Regions from separate parts of the Paenibacillus sp. FSL E2-0190 genome, predicted to be linked through region 2. Evidence: riboswitches for the same ligand, from Rfam matches in the RefSeq annotation. Region 2 holds a riboswitch; the other holds the start of a gene.
What was found. Region 2 has a riboswitch for cobalamin ahead of NST25_RS02380 (anaerobic ribonucleoside triphosphate reductase). Riboswitches for the same ligand answer to the same signal wherever they lie in the genome.
Positions count from the first base shown of each region.

Region 1 (4,728 bases), 360 kb from region 2:
TGCATCGCTTAATTTAGCTGTGTCATACACAATCACCTTAAGTCTCCACGCAACACCCTTGTTGAATTTCAGAGTCAGCACGGCATTTTCACCGTATTTTTGGGAAGCTGTGAGCTTTTTAAGTTGGCTGGCTTTGAGGATGAGCTCCTCACCATTTAAGGTGTAATCTTTACCTTTGGTCAGATACTTTCCGTTGGCACTAATGGTGGTTAGCTTATTTCCGTTCAGGTTCAGCTTAACCTTGGTATCTTTGATTTGTGCACCTTTTTTTAGGTAGACCAAATCGCTTTCGGTGCTGGAGGAACGCTCCTTCAGACCAGACATTAATACATTGTGGAGTTCAGGATCAGACCACTTATAAGTTTTACGGTTGAAATGCTGCCCGTTATCCCAGAGCATGGAAGTCATTTTCTTTTCTTTCAAATAATAAGTCAGATACTCAAAGAATTTAAGCTTCTCGCCCTGTTCAATCACACCCGTGTCTTTATCGAAACCTAATAAACCAAATTCGCCGACGATGACAGGGATGCCTTTAGCTACAAATGTATTGTAAACGTTATCAAAAGTTTGAGTGATATCGTTTTTTGTATCTTTTTCAAACGTGGTGTAGCCGGCAATGTTCACACTAAAAGGCCAGAAGCCATAGAAGTGAACGGTCGCAATAATATTTGGATCGTTCAGAGCCGTAATCGTCTTATAGAGATGATCCATTCTTGTTTGCGTAGGTGAAGACTCTAATGAAGGTAATACAAGTGGGCGGAGGTCGTTTTTCCCACCGGATTTCCGCACGATTTGATAGAAAGAGTTATTAAGTTCAGTAAGCATTTGCTCCATTTTTGCTTCGTCTGTGCTTCCACCATCGGTGAACCGAGGCTCATTTATGCTCTCGAACATCAGCTTATCGGATTTGTCCTTGAAGCGATCGGCAATTTGAGTCCAGGCTGCATCATAACGCGCCAGCGTTTCATCGTGTTTTTCTTCCATATGGCTTACCCATAGCCAGGAATCATGATGGACATTAATCATGACATAAAGCTTGGCGTCCAGTGCCCAGCCGACAACTTCTTCCACACGGTCGAGGTAGGCCTTTTCTAGGGTATAGTCTGGTGCCGCACCCATGTGAGTATCCCAGGTCACAGGAATCCGAATGCTTTTATAGCCTTGAGCGGCGATCTTTTTAATAAGATCTTGGGTCACACGTGGATTGCCCCAGGAGGTTTCATCCTCACCTGTAGCATCTAAAGTATTGCCAAGGTTCCATCCGGGCTGCATTTCGTCTACATAGGATTGGATCTTACTCTTTGGCGCTGCCTTAGCTTGTTGCTCGTCCTTAGTTGCAGCTGCGGCCATGGATGAGAACAGAGAGAGCAGAAGAGCGGTGACAAGTGTCAATGATAAGAAGGATTTCTGGATTCGCGTAGTCATTGAATTCTCCTTTGTGAGATAAATTTAGGATGCTTGGACCTGGCTTTGACGCTGTACTCGGTGGTTAGATGAACACAAACACCTCCAGTTTTATTTTGTAAACGCTTTCTGAATATACCCTAACATAGAATACACTTAGCGAGTACCTTACTAATTTGTGGTAAATTCATATAAGAATTAGTGATTTAAATTAATTTACCCCACAGTTGGATAAAGAAATTATTTGAATAACCCTACTCGTAGAAATTGGTTATTCAATAGGATTATCTCTAGCTGCCCGTTATACAAAAAAGAAATATAACATGACAAAAGCATATATATTAGATATGATGAAGCATGAAAATTTAAAATTAGAAATAGGTGCCAACTATGAATGTTGCGGAAGTACAATCATAGATTGGTTAAATGGAAAGCGGGTGTGAATCCCGCGCGGTCCCGCCGCTGTGAAAGAGGAGTCCTTGCAAAATGCCACTGGGAAACTGGGAAGGCAGCAAGGGTGATGATACTTGAGCCAGAATATCTGCCTTTTTCTGTTACACCATCAAACTCTACGATCGATAGAGAGGTGCTTGAATAGTGTTTGCCAGCTATTATTGTGGTTCACTATCTTAACCTCTTGACGTTTATGTTGAGTGGTTTTTTTGTGGTTATGAGAAAGTTTATTCTGTTTTTTATCATAGGTATGAAGGGAAGGGTTATGGAAAAATGAAGAAAAATAAGTTTTTAGCGTGGTTACTTATTGTAGCTGTATTTATTACGACATTCTCTACAAGTGTAATCCCGGCTCAAGCAGATGGAGCAAGCTCTACCCTTAAAGGGTATGTATCTGTATCCGTGGAGAAATTCACCTTAGGCCAAGGGTATATTAAGGAACCTATTAAAGTTCCGATTTATGAAGGCGATAATGGCGCATCTTTAATAACACGTGCGCTAGGTGATGGGAATTATAGATATTTAGGAAATATAGATAGTGGTTTTTATTTATCAGAAGTTAAAGATAGTGGCAGAAGCGAAGTCAATATTCCACAATATATTTTAGATATGATTTCAGCCGATGGGAATACAGTCGGCACTAAAGCAGACTCAGAGTGGTTAAGTCAGTTTGACTACACCTCCATGTCGGGTTGGATGTATGCAGTAAATAATGTGTTTCCTCCGTTTGGGATGACCGATTATAAGCCTCAAGACGGTGACATCATTCGAACTCAGTTCACCACTTATGGCTATGGTTCTGATCTTGGCGGCTGGGGGGAAATCCCAGTTCAACTTGCCAATAAGGATGCTTTAACTGCGGAAATCGCCGAGATTAACAGTGCCCCTAATAAAGAAACTATTTTGGACAGACCAGTAGTGCAATCGGCAGTTTATGAAGCCTATTCCGTGCTCGAAAACATGGCAAGCTCTCAAATAAGTGTAGATCATGCGCTTGTCGGTCTTAATAATGCATTAGACATAGAACCCCCTGTTATTACAGTAAGTGGCATACAAGATAAACAGGAAGTATCCAATAAAGAAATAAGCTTCAAAGTAGCTGTCACAGACAATGTATATAGTGACATTACTCCAGAAGTGAAGCTGAATGGAGTTACTTTATCACCTGCAAATGGGGAGTACAAAGCTACTCTGAATTCAGGCAGTAATGCAATTACTGTAACGGCTCTTGACGGAGCTGGAAACAAAACAAATGTAACTTATCAGGTTACTTACAAACTGGAAACTACAGTTGCCGTCAAACAACAGTTAGATAAAAACCTTGCTTATATTTTAAATACTGTAAAGAATCCAACGTTTGGAACAGGCAGCGGAGAATGGTCGATCCTTTCTCTGGCCCGGGCGAACTATACAGTACCTAACGGTTATTACGATCTTTATTACAACAATGTAGCTACGAAAATAGCATCAACCATTAAAGAGGATGGAAAACTCGACGCCAATAAAAGCACAGAGAATTCCAGAGCAATATTAGGACTTACCTCTATCGGAAAAGATATCACAAATGTTGCGGGATATGATCTGAGAAAAGCACTCGCTGATTATCAATATATCCAAAAGCAAGGCAATAATGGTCCGATTTTTGCTCTGATCGCGTTAGATAGCCATAACTATGAGATTCCTGTAGTTGATGGAGTTACAGAACAGACCACAAGAGAAAAACTAGTTCAGTATATTTTAGATAAAGAGGTTAAAAAAGGTACAGCAGAAGCTGGTGGCTGGGCATTAGGCGTAACTAAAGCCGATGTCGATATGACTGCGATGGCGATGCAAGCTCTTGCACCTTATTATGCATCCCGTGATGATGTAAAAGCCGCCGTGGATCGGGCCATCCAATGGCTGTCCGATAACCAAAACAATCAAGGCGGATTTACAAGCTGGGGAAGCACTAGCAGCGAAAGTATCTCGCAGGTAATTGTAGCCTTAACTGGTGTAGGCGTAGATCCGCACACTGACGCTAGATTTGTTAAAAGTGGAAATTCGCTTATTGATGCATTACTTAGCTTTGCTGCACCTGAGGGTGGATTTAAGCATATCCTCACAGGCAAAGTAGACAATATGGCAACGGACCAAGGTACGTATGCACTTGTGTCCTATGATCGTCTGATCAATCATAGCAACCGTCTCTTTGATATGAATGATGTGCAACTGGAACAACCAGAAGAACCGGGGCCTGGGCAACCAGAGGGTCCGAAAGAACTTCCGTTACCTTCTGGGGAGAACCCGAAAGTTGAAATCCCAAATGACGCTAATGATTATATCGTTCCGATCAGCGCTGGAGATAGCAACAAAGAAATCACAGTAGCTATTTCGGAAGAAAATCAATCGAAGGTTAGTGTCAATTTACCAAGTAACAGCGACCTTCCTCAGATAGAGGCCATAAAAGGTAACGTATCTGTAGTCATTCCTAAGGGTGCAAAAGTTACAAGTGGGGATGCCTCTGCGATTGAACTGATTTCAGCTTTAACCGGTGCAGAATCTGCACTAAAAGATAGTGTGAATCAGATTATTCCTGGGGACAAGAAGCTTGATAACATTCTTCAAGCATTTTCCATGGGTAGTAGTGCAAGAGTAGAATTCAGTCAATTTATTACGTTAACCTTTAAGGACCTTAAAGGAAAAGAAGCTGCTTATATTCAAAATGGCACCCCTCATGCCATTCAAAAATTTGCAAGTGATGACTTAGGTTTTGCAAGCGGTAAGTCTGAGTATGCCTATGATAGTGGAAATGACTTAATTGTAAAAACCAATCACTTCACTGACTACATTGCGTATGCTTCCAGTGCAGTACAAACACCTGGCGGCGACGGG
Region 1 covers NZ_CP150306.1:903,350-908,077, forward strand. The annotation lists gene NST25_RS03895 (cellulase family glycosylhydrolase) at 1-1,425, opposite strand, end outside; cobalamin riboswitch at 1,767-1,968, shown strand; gene NST25_RS03900 (S-layer homology domain-containing protein) at 2,131-4,728, shown strand, end outside.
Region 1: linked by a shared signal. The riboswitch ahead of NST25_RS03900 (S-layer homology domain-containing protein) and the one ahead of NST25_RS02380 (anaerobic ribonucleoside triphosphate reductase) in region 2 are both predicted to bind cobalamin.

Region 2 (4,728 bases):
CTTCAGCTTGTTTGGCGGCATTAAAGCGGGTCTGATAGTCGCCGGTTAAATAACCTGTAACTCTGCGCAAACGGCGGATGTGCACGTCATTCTCATTTGCGTTGCAGGAAGGACAGTTTGTCCCAATTACGCCTTCGTATCCACAGCTGGAGCAGCGGTCAATCGGATGGTTAATGCTGAAATAACTGACCTGTTGTTCGAGCGCATATTTAATGATTTTGATAAAAGCCGATGGGTTGTTGCGGGCATTGCCGTTTAATTCGACATAAGAAATAGCCCCGGCATTGCAGTATTCATGGAAAGGAGCTTCCAAGCTGATCTTCTGAGCAGCACCCAGATCGAAGTATACAGGGATGTGAAAAGAGTTCGTATAATATTCACGGTCGGTTACGCCCGGAATGGAACCCAGTACCTTGCGGTCAACTTTGGTGAATTTACCGGACAAACCTTCTGCTGGAGTTGCGAACAGGGTGATGTTAAGATCCAGTTCCTCACTTTTCCGATCGCAATAGTCCCGCATATGACGCACGATAGCCAGCGCCTTGGCATGAACTTCCATATCCTCGCCATGGTGTTTGCCGTACATAGCTTTCATACATTCCGCCATACCGATGAAGCCAAGAGACAGACTGCCATGCTTCAGCAGATCGCCTACAGTGTCATCGGGTGCAAGATGTTCGCCGCCTTCCCAAACGCCTTCTCGCATCATGAAATCGGAAGCTTTAGCTTTTTGTGCGGTTTGGATGTGGAAGCGATGGAGAAGTCCTTCCAGCGCAATATCCATATAATGATTTAGATCTTCATAGAAGCCAGCTTCATCTGCGACGGTACGTCTGCCTGTTACTGTGCCGTGTGCCAGACCTAGCCGAACCAGATTTAGTGTATTAAAGGAAAGGTTGCCCTTCCCAGAGCAATGATTACGCCCAAAACGGTCACCGAGCACTCGGGTTCGGCAGCCCATTGTAGCGAACTCCGTATCAGGATCACTTGAATCATAATACTGCAAGTTGAGCGGAGCGTCCAGATTAGCGAAGTTTGGATATAGTCTGCGCGCAGAACATTCAGCTGCTTTTAGGAACAGTTCATAGTTAGGATCGCCTTGCTGTTGATTGATTCCTTGCTTGCATTTGAAGATTTGAATCGGGAACACTGGTGTTTCTCCGCTGCCAAGTCCGTTCATAGTTGCGGTTAGCAGAGAACTGATCACAAGCTGACCTTCTGGTGAAGTACAAGTACCGTAGTTGATGCTGGTAAACGGTATTTGTCCACCGGATCGGCTGGACATGGTATTCAGATTATGTACCATACTTTCAGCCGCTTGCAGGGTTTCGATTTCGGTTTCCTTTAGTGCAAAACGGAACGCTCTTGGATATGACTCCGCCAGATCGGTCCGGCTCATCGTAATCTCGCCCAAAGATTCGTCAGCTTGTCCTTCTTCAAAATAATCCAGACCCTTGCGGAACAGCTTGGCGAAGGATTTGGTTACATAAGGTGCCAGATCGTAATCGAGTTTATTGGCGGATACACCACCATATTGAGCATTTTGCTGGGATTGGAAAATAATCGCTACCAGAGACATAGCTGTCATTATTGAGTTCGGAGGACGAACGCTGCCGTTGCCGGTATTGAAACCTTCACGGAGAAGTTTATCAAACGGGATAAAAATACAGTTCGTCGTTCCAATCGCGTATTGATCCAGATCATGCACATAGACGACATTGTCATCAATAGCCTGCACTAGCTGTGGCGGCATCGTAAAATTGCGGGCGTACCATTTTGAATATTCACTGCCGAACTTGCTCATTTTACCGGAGAAACTCTCTCCATTCAAATTGGCATTCTCGCGCAATAGGTCCATATCCCGACTGTCGATAATATCCCGGCCTAAATCAATGAGCTCTTCTAAAAGAACTTCCCGTGCATTTTCTACTCCATTAAATTGTCTCTCCAACAACGTCATTGTACAGCTCTCCTCTCAGTATAAAAGAAAAACATCTATCATCAAATCCATATATCCATAAGAAGTTGGACTGCTATAAGCAGTCGTATATTTGTTCAGATTACATAAAAAAAGCATCCCCTACCCGAGGATGGCAGAAAATGCCCGATGCGTTATGTAAATATCCACACGGATATTTGCAGAGGTCTCTACGTAGATGACCGCATGCGGACACCATCCCTGTTCCTCGCAGGCATCAATAGTTGGTGTCGTCGAAACAGGTAGGTCTCCTGGCTTCCGTGGGATCTCTCGGCGCCTTCCCAAGGGTGTTCCTAACCCTCAGTGGCATTTGCCGGGAGATGTGGATTCTCAAGCTTCCCAGAAGCTTAAGAAGGCCATCCGGTTACAGTGGCGGGACCGCAGCGGATTCTCACCGCGCTTCCCTATTAAGCTCTAAATCCGGTTAAGGATCAAAGCGCCTGTCTCCACTATATTTTGTTGTCGTTAGATAAAAATAACCCAAGATGTTGTGTTTGTAAACAGTTTTTTAGAAAACCCGCGCGGGGAGCGGGTTCTTTAAAAGTACTCCACAAATGATCCACAGGCTGTCCATAAGTAATCCACAATTGATCCACAGGGAGATGCGAAATGATTCATAAATTGTCCGAAAAGATGCCACAAAGAGTCCATAAATATAGTGCAGATGACCCTAGAATTTGCTCATGAGAAAATACCCTTAGCCCAAAGTCATATTTTGGAGTAATCAGAAGAAATAGAAGAGATAAGGGAGGATAATCTTGCTTAGTTTGTGACAGAGCGGTGGAATTGTTACAATGGAAGGAGACAGCTACTATAAAATTTCGAGGAGGTATTCTCATGCCTATTGCTGAAGTTACAGTTATTCCAATTGGAACAGGCAGTACCAGTCTTAGCAGCTATGTTGCGGATATGCAGCGGGTGCTGAAGACAGTAGAAGGGATTACTTATGAACTTACGTCCATGGGGACGATCATCGAAGGGCCTCTGCAACGCATTTTTGCCGCGGTAGAAGCTTTGCATGAGTCTCCTTTTTCCGCAGGTGCAGAACGTGTCTCTACCTCACTTAAAATAGACGACCGCCGCGATAAACCCTCTACTAGCCGTGGAAAGTTAGAGTCTGTGGAGCGTAAGCTACAGGTGGATTAGCAGTTTAGAAGGGCGGAAAACAGGGAGAATAGGCTTGCGTTTCTGGCTGAAAGTTGTATAATATTTTTTGTTTGGCAGAAAAACAGCGTTAAGCTGGTGTAGCTCAGGGGTAGAGCAACGCACTCGTAATGCGTAGGCCGGGGGTTCAATTCCCTTCACCAGCATCCTTACAAAGTCGATAGTGGCGCGTGTTCCCGGGTTTTTGGAACTGCGCCTTTTTTTGTACAAGCATCAACTTCTAACATTCTTCTAACCTTTAGTCGAGTAAAGTGGGTGTCTCGTCAATTTTCTCCACTTCTTTTCGGGTTCCTAGAATAGAATCTCCGATACATCGGGGCACAGCTTCCTGCAAGTTGGGGAGAACATGTGAATAAGTATCCAGGGTGATATTTATTGATGAATGGCCTAATCTTTCCTGAAGTCGAATATGATGGACAGCCCCTGCCGTTCCCTGTTCTTCTGGAGAAACGTATCAAGGAAGATAAGACATGGCGCGAAATCGCTAATGAAAACGGTATGACTAGTGGTCACTGTCGAGCAGATGGAAGGTGTGGCGCAAGCTGACAGCAATCAGAATGAAGAATGGTGGAGGAGGAGCAGCATAAGCTGCCTTTCTCTTGCGGGGGCAGATCGGTTAGATGGTAATTACTATAAAAATAAAAAAGACACCACAAGGTGTCTTAGTACAGATACTTTTCGCTCGAATTTCACGAGCTCGTCAGTGAACTGAGTTCATAAGCAAGACTGGCTACGGCTAACAGATGAAGAGATAAAGTAATATCAATGTTAAAATGTGCGGTAATATTAATTTTCATAGATAACCACGCTCCTAAAGTATAAATACACATAAAGAAAACTTTATAAAGCGCTTGGCCTGCCATCATCAGTGCCAGGTAGCCATCCTGTACAGACGCCTTAGCGTTTCGACAATAACATTATACTTAATATTTTGTGTTTTGCCAAAAAAAGGACCCCCAATTCTTGGTCGGGGTGGCGGTTCTGTGTGGTTTCTCAGCGCTTTGGAATCATGATGGTCATTGAGGCTCCACGCACGCGGCTGCAGAATGATCAAATGGAAGTTACGTTTCGGTGTTCATATCTGCTGCATGCTCTGAAATTGATTATCCAAATAACGGGCAGCAAGTTCAGAAGGTTAACGGATTTTTTATTGATACAGGTTGAATTTAATGTTTGATACTGTTGTTATGCTAACGGGAAAGGATAGTTTAATAAAGGAGTTACTTAAGACTGGAATAATGAGCAATGTGACAATTATGTCATTCTGAATTGAATATTGTTAGGTTAATCGATGGGGAAGTTTACTTGTCTCCCTTATACTGGAAATTAAATGATTTTATTTCCGAAAGGGGACAATGCACTGATGACTGATGTAATTAAAGCAATAATACTTGGCATAATAGAGGGCTTAACTGAATTTTTACCAGTATCATCTACTGGACATCTTATTCTAGCAGGCGATTTGCTTAGCTTTGAGGGAGATGCTGCAATAACTTTTAAAATTGTTATTCAGTTGGGTGCAGTGATGGCAGTTTTAATTCTTTATTGGAAAAGGTATTTGGAGATTGGGGTTAATATGATTAGAA
Region 2 covers NZ_CP150306.1:545,372-550,099, forward strand. The annotation lists gene NST25_RS02380 (anaerobic ribonucleoside triphosphate reductase) at 1-1,960, opposite strand, end outside; cobalamin riboswitch at 2,202-2,437, opposite strand; gene NST25_RS02385 (MTH1187 family thiamine-binding protein) at 2,816-3,124, shown strand; tRNA gene NST25_RS02390 (tRNA-Thr) at 3,217-3,288, shown strand; gene NST25_RS02395 (hypothetical protein) at 3,521-3,688, shown strand; gene NST25_RS02400 (undecaprenyl-diphosphate phosphatase) at 4,506-4,728, shown strand, end outside.